DNA from 2 places in the Marinobacter sp. MBR-105 genome. Region 1 is predicted to be linked to the other one. Evidence: riboswitches for the same ligand, from Rfam matches in the RefSeq annotation. Region 1 holds a riboswitch; the other holds the start of a gene.
What was found. A riboswitch is a leader RNA that binds a small molecule or an ion and turns the genes downstream of it on or off. The one in region 1 is predicted to bind cobalamin.
Positions count from the first base shown of each region.

Region 2: linked by a shared signal. The riboswitch ahead of ACSSVV_RS19965 (ribonucleoside-diphosphate reductase subunit alpha) and the one ahead of ACSSVV_RS14010 (TonB-dependent receptor plug domain-containing protein) in region 1 are both predicted to bind cobalamin.

Region 1 is NZ_JBRJHG010000011.1:156,366-159,773, forward strand. Features, by position in the region: gene ACSSVV_RS14005 (cobalamin-binding protein) at 1-290, opposite strand, end outside; gene ACSSVV_RS14010 (TonB-dependent receptor plug domain-containing protein) at 321-2,159, opposite strand; cobalamin riboswitch at 2,300-2,512, opposite strand; gene ACSSVV_RS14015 (putative nucleotidyltransferase substrate binding domain-containing protein) at 2,634-3,408, shown strand, end outside.
Region 2 is NZ_JBRJHG010000025.1:15,768-19,175, reverse strand. Features, by position in the region: gene ACSSVV_RS19965 (ribonucleoside-diphosphate reductase subunit alpha) at 1-1,428, opposite strand, end outside; cobalamin riboswitch at 1,560-1,779, opposite strand; gene ACSSVV_RS19960 (DUF3047 domain-containing protein) at 1,854-2,582, shown strand; gene ACSSVV_RS19955 (zinc ribbon domain-containing protein) at 2,634-2,987, opposite strand; gene fmdA (formamidase) at 2,991-3,408, opposite strand, start outside.

The DNA.
Region 1 (3,408 bases):
TGCAACGAAAGAATCACCTCCAGGTCCAACCGGTTGCTGTCCCCCACACGGGGCAACTGCTCCGCCGCTGGCGGATAATCACTCCAGGCCCCGGCGCCCACCACCTTGTCGCCGGCACCGGCGGAAAAAAGAAGCTCCGTGGCGCCGGGCGACAGGGAGACAATTCGGGTGGCGGCATCCGGCAGGCAGACATCACGTTGCAGGGCATCGCGGGCACACAGGGTTTCTGCCAGCACCGGGAGGGGTGCTAGTAGGAGAGCGGTCAGGAGGGTGAGCCCGCGAGCCATCATCAGGAAACAATACCTTTCTGGATAAGTACTTTACCGGCTGAAATCATAGCGTACGCTTGCCATGTACGTCCGGCCTGCGGCGAGATAGTCGAACGGCTCGAAGGTGACGTTGTCACTGCCAAGGCTGGTGGTGTAACGACGATCCAGCACATTATCCACCTTGAAGCTGGCCGACCATCCGGGCAGGAAATTCCAGGCGGCTCGCAGATCGACGGTGCCGTGGCCTGGCAAGAGGCTGGTGTTAGCGGCATCGTTATAGCGATTGCCTTCAGCAACAAGGCTGGCGCCTACCGACCACCGCGAGAACAGCCGATCAACATCAAGTCGCGCGGTCTTTTCCGCACGACGAGGCAAACGGGCACCCGTGTCCCTGTTTTCTGTATCCGAGTAGCTTAGGGCCGCCGCGATATTCCAGCCGCCAGTGTCGAAACCGGATGAGAGTTCAGCACCGCGAATCCTTGCAGTCTCCACGTTCTCCATGGTGCCATTCCAGGTAACCGGATCAGATACATAGGTAATCAGGTCTTCCACATCATTCTGGTAAAGCGCCAGATCCCAGAACCAACGGTCGTAGCGACCCGACATGCCCAGTTCAACCATCTCGCCCTGTTCCGCCTCCAGGTTCGGGTTACCGGTGTAGTAAGGTGTGGTCAGGTAGAGATCATTGAAAGTCGGCGCCCTGAATGAGGTCGCATAGCTCAGACGAACCCGATGAGCACGATCAAATTGGTGGCCAACGGCAATGCCACCGGTCTCTTCTTTGCCAAAGGCTTCGTTATCATCCAGGCGCAGGCTCAGCATGACATCCGTTGCCCCGAAGTTCAGGCGCCCCTGGCCAAACACCGCAGCGTTGGTACGGCTGGTTTCGGTAAACTCGTCGCTGCCCTCGACTTCATCCACCATCACTTCGGAGCCCAGCACCAGTTCATGAACACCGGCGGTCAGCGTGTTCTCCCAACGGGCAGAACGGGACAATGAATCGTAGATGCTCGGGTAGGCACCGAACGTTTCCTGCTCATCCCGTGCTTCCGAGAACTGGATCCGGGTACGCCAGTAATCGCTGGCCACCGCCTCAACATACAGCCCGGCCGCCCGGATCATGTAATCGGTATCGCCGTTCTCGAACTCAGTGTTACCTTCAGACTGAAAAACGGTTACACCAGCTCCGCCACCTTGCTCGAACCGGTGGCTGATCTTGGCGAGGCCGCCTGCATTGCGAAAGCCTTTGTCATCGCCACCGGCACGCAGGTTGGTTCCATCAGTATCGGAGTAAACACCGCTTGCCAGCACAGAAGTTTGTCCCGCTTTACCAGCAAAGCCAACTGAGGTCTCACGGGTCTTGTGAGAACCACCCGATACTTCAGCCCACCCCTGTTGGTTCGCCTGTGGCTCCAGCGTGAAGGCCTGAACCACACCGCCGACAGCATCAGCACCATACAATGAACTCTTGGCACCACGCACCAGCTCCACACGCTCCATCAGCTCCGGTGGCAGAAACTGCCAGGGCGGGATACCAGCTGTGCCCGAGCGCAAACGAATTCCATCCAGTAGAAGAACCGTGCCGGAACTACCGGCGCCACGCAGAAACAGGCTGGTGGTTTTACCGTAACTACCATCAGACACCACATGAACACCCGGTTGAGCACGCAAAAGATCCCGGAACTCGGCCGGTTGCCGGCGCTCGATATCTGCGCGCTCAATCACCGTCACCGAAGACAAACTCTCCCCCACCGTCTTCGGCCCAAGGGTCGCAGTCACGACAATCGGATCAAGGTTTTCAGCAGGTTCGGAAGACTGGGCAGCCACAGCCAGGGGCAGGGTCAACATGGAAACGCCGGCAATTGCGGCAGGAAACTTCAGGGTATGCATCGCTTTACTCCGCCAACCGCGCGCACCCGCACGGGTTGATACTCAAGGTTCAGGCTTAAGGTTGCGGAACGGGCAGAGGGCAGGCGGGTGCGGTGTTGTGAAACGGGCCGGGATTCGCCCACCCAAGCAGCCCACCGCAACTCCGGGTGTTTTTCCAGGCCGGTCTCCGGGCTTGCAGGCAGAGCGAACTCCGGGGCAATCACCTTCCCATGCCGAAGCACAGTGGCGCATCAGATTGCCGTTAACCTGCTTACCGTTGCGGGGGCAGCATCGGATTAGCCATACAATGGCGCACCGATTTCCCGTTTCACCCATCGCGCTTTGCGACAGGCACCTGAAAAAAGTGCGGCAAGGCTAGCAACCGGAACGGGGACGGTCAACGACATCCGTCAAAACCGTGCGTGGCCCCACAACCCCCACACTGCTATATTCATCTTTTAACAAATGTTTTTCGTCGCCAGATCAGGGAGTTTTATGCAGGCCGAGCTGCTCGACATCCGCAACCACATCGCCCAACACGCTCCCTTCGACGAAATGCCCGAAGAACTGCTCGACCGCATCGTCACTGGCATCGAAGTGGCCTATTACCGGGCCGGCACCCAGATCCTTGAGCTGGGCCAGCAGAACTACTGGTTGCACTACATCCGCAGCGGTGCGGTGGAAATCTTCCGGCGTTCGGGCGAGCTTTACAACCGCATCGGTGAGGGCGAAATCTTTGGCCAGTTTGGCCTGCTGCGCAATCAGAAAGTGCGCTTTCCGGCCAAAGCCATCGAAGACTGCCTGATCTACAAAATCCCCTACGAGACCTTCCAGCATCTGTGGGAAAACGACGAGAACTTCGCGGATTTTGTCGAGATTGAAGACCACAGCCGTCTGCGTTCGGCGGTCTCGCGCCGGCACAAATCCAACGAACTGATGTCCGCCAAGGTCACCCGGCTAATTGCCCGCGAGCCAGTCTCTGCCCCGACCACCGTGCGCCTTCAGGAAGCCGCCCGGATCATGACCGACAACGGCGTGTCGGCACTGCTGCTGATGGACGAAAGTGGGGATTCGCCCCGGCTCAAGGGCATCATCACCGACCGGGATCTGCGCACCCGGGCGGTCACCAACGCACTGCCATCAGAAACCCCCATCAGCGAGATCATGTCCGAAGGGCTGATTACCATCAGCGCCCGCAGCTACATCTTCGAAGCCATGCTTACCATGCTGCACAATAACGTGCACCATCTGCCAGTGATGGAAGACCATG
Region 2 (3,408 bases), on a different contig from region 1:
GCGCATGCGTTCGATCAGCAGATCCGGCACCCAGTTGGCGGTGTTCATGTCGTGGGTACGGCGGCGCTCATCGCCGGTGTTCTTGCGCAGTTCCAGGAACTCTTCGATATCCAGGTGCCAGCTTTCCAGATAGGCACAGACCGCGCCCTTGCGCTTGCCGCCCTGGTTCACGGCCACGGCGGTGTCGTTGACCACTTTCAGGAACGGCACCACGCCCTGGCTCTGGCCGTTGGTGCCCTTGATGTGGGAACCCAGGGCCCGCACCGGGGTCCAGTCGTTGCCCAGACCACCTGCCCATTTCGACAGCAGGGCGTTATCGCGAATGGCCCCGTAAATGCCTTCCAGGTCGTCGCCCACCGTGGTCAGGTAGCAGGACGACAGCTGGGAATGCCGGGTGCCGCTGTTGAACAGGGTGGGCGTGCTGGCCATGTAATCGAAACTGGACAGCAGCTCATAGAATTCGATGGCGCGGGCGTTGGGGTCGTCCTCACGCAGTGCCAGGCCCATGGCCACCCGCATGAAGAACACCTGGGGCAGTTCCAGGCGGGCCTTGTTCCAGTGCAGGAAGTAACGGTCGTACAGGGTTTGCAGGCCCAGGAAGCCGAACTGGAGATCGCGCTCCGGTTTCAGGGCGTTGCCAAGGCGTTCCAGGTCAAAGGCCGCCAGGGCTTCGTCCAGCAGTTCGTAGCGAATACCGGCGTGAACAAAGGCGCTCAGGGCCTGTGGATAAATCTCTGCCAGCGGAAGACTGCGGGGCAGGTCCAGGGCTTCCGCTGTTTCCAGCCGGAGCTGTTCCAGCAGCAGGCGGGCGGTTACGGCGCTGTAGTCGGGTTCCCGTTCAATGCGGCCCCGGGCGGTCATGATCAGGGCAGACAGGACTTCGGTCTCTTCGATGCCGTCGTAGAGGTTGCGCAGGGCGTCTTCCACCAGCGAGTCGCCGTTGATGCCGTCCAGGCCGGTGGCGGCCTGTTCCACCTGCTGCTTCATCAGGCCAAGGTCCAGCGGGGCGATGCTGCCATCGGCTTTTTTTACGGTCAGGTGCGGATGCGCTTCCACCGGCTCGTCCACGGCGCGCTGGCGGGCGTGTTCTTCACGGTACAGCACGTAGGCCCGGGCCACTTTCTGCTCTTCGGCCCGCATCAGGGCCAGTTCCACCTGGTCCTGGATGTCTTCGATGTGCACCTTGCCACCGGCCTTGAGGCGGCGGCTGATGGCCTGCACTACCTGTTCGGTAACCCGGTGCACGGCGTCGTTGATGCGGGCGGAACCGGCTGCCTGGTCCCCTTCCACCGCCAGGAAGGCTTTGGTCACCGCCACACTGATTTTGGCCGGGTTGAAACTCACCAGGGTGCCGTTTCGTTTGATAACTTGCAGGGATTGGGTATCGGTCGCGGGGGCCGGGGGTTCGGCAATGGCAGTGGCTGTCATGGTGCTCTCCTGAATTCGCGTTGGTTCCGTTTCACCCTCGCGAACGCAGTGGCACACCTTGCCCCGAATACGGGCAGGCCTGACCAATCTGCTCACCCTTGAATCGCGAAGGTGCAGTCCAGAAACCCATGGGGGGCTTCTGATCCCTGGCAGGTCTTCGGACTCAGGGGCGTGAACCTTTCAGCTCTGCCTAACGTGGCGACTTCCCGGCTTGCGCCAGTGTCATCTTGCCACGCTCGTTCCCCAATACCGCTGCGCGTCAGTTCCGGATTCTCACCGGATTCCCGACTACCTCAATGATCAAGCTTTGATCACAATATATGGTAGTTAACCAAGGACACGGTCACTATATAGGGCCGAATGCGCCAAGACAAGGCACTTTTTGCAACAGAGCCTGTCCATCTCCAGACCACCGGATTTGAGGAATGAATGTGAGAATTTCGCTGCTTTGGGCCAGTACCCTGACGCTCGGTCTCGCCGCCAGCCCGGTGTGGGCAGAAACAGACCGGCTAACCCGGTTCTCCACCATGGCCTCACTGGAAGACGGCTGGGAACCTCTGACCTTTCCGAACATTGAGACACATACCCGCTACACCCTGGAAACGGAGGACGGCCAGCAGGTGGTCCGTGCCGACGCAGACGCGAGCGCCTCCGGGCTGATTGCCCGTGTTGAGCTGGTGCCCGGCGACTCGCTTACGCTGTCATGGCGCTGGAAGGTGTCGAACATCTACGAAGCCGGCAACGCCCGCGAAAAGTCCGGTGATGACTACCCTGCCCGCATCTACGTCGCCTTTGAGTTTCAGCCGGACAAGGCCGGCTTTTTTGAACGGGCCAAGCGCAAGACCGTGGAAGTGCTGTTCGGCGAGACCCTGCCCGGCAACGCCCTGAACTACATCTGGGCCAATCAGCTACCAGAGCAGAGCATGGTCGCCAACGCCTACACCGACAAAACCATGATGATTGCCGTCAACTCGGGGCCGTCGCAGGTGGGCGAATGGGTGACCGTTACCCGGGACCTGGTGGCAGATTACCGGCAGGCCTTCGGCGAAGAACCGCCCGCCATTGTGGGCGTGGCCATCATGACCGACGCCGACAACACCGGCGTGCAGGCCACGGCCTGGTATGGCGACCTCACCCTGGAGCAAAACCGCTGATCGGCCATAAAAAAAGGCCCCTCAAGGGGGCCAAACACGTGAAAGCAATGGTCAGTGGCTGATCATCCAGGGCCGCATGGACGGGAACATCTTCTTGCCATCGGCGGTGTAGAACAGCATGTGTTTACTGTCCGACTTTTTCTTGCAGCCACAACTCTTGCGGTGCTCGGCGTCCCGGGCCCGCTGGTCGGCGGTGGAGATGATGGGCTCGTGGCTCGCCTTTTCATTCCGCGCCTCCGCGTTGCGGCGGGCCGGGTCCATGGCCAGGAGCTCCGGCGGCAGCACAATCACCCGGGGTGACAGCGCCTTGCAGGTGGGGCAATGGGCCGGGTTACCGGCTTCGGCCATGGCGCCCAGTTCCTGGAACAGCCCGTGTTCCCGGCATTTGTAGTCGTACAGTGGCATGGCTTACTCCTTGTCCGGTGAAAGGGGTACGTCGGTGCCCGGCGTGACCTTCCTGGTCGGTCCTTCCGCCGTGGGGTTGATGTCGAAGTCGAAGATCTCGGTCGGCAACCACAGGGTGGCGCAGGCGTTGGGCACATCCACCACGCCACTGATGTGGCCTTCCACCGGCGCACAGCCAAGCAACGCGTATCCCTGAGCCGGGGTGTAACCGAACTTGGTCAGGTAGTTGATGGCGTTGAGGCAGGCCTGGCGGTAGGCCACGTGTACGTCCAGGTAGTGCTGCTGGCCCTCTTCATCCACCGAGATGCCCTCGAAGATCACATAGTCCTCGTAGCGCGGCTTGATGCTGCTGGGTTTGAAGACCGGGTTCTTGATGCCGTATTTGGCCATACCGTCCTTGATCAGGTTCACCCGCAGATGA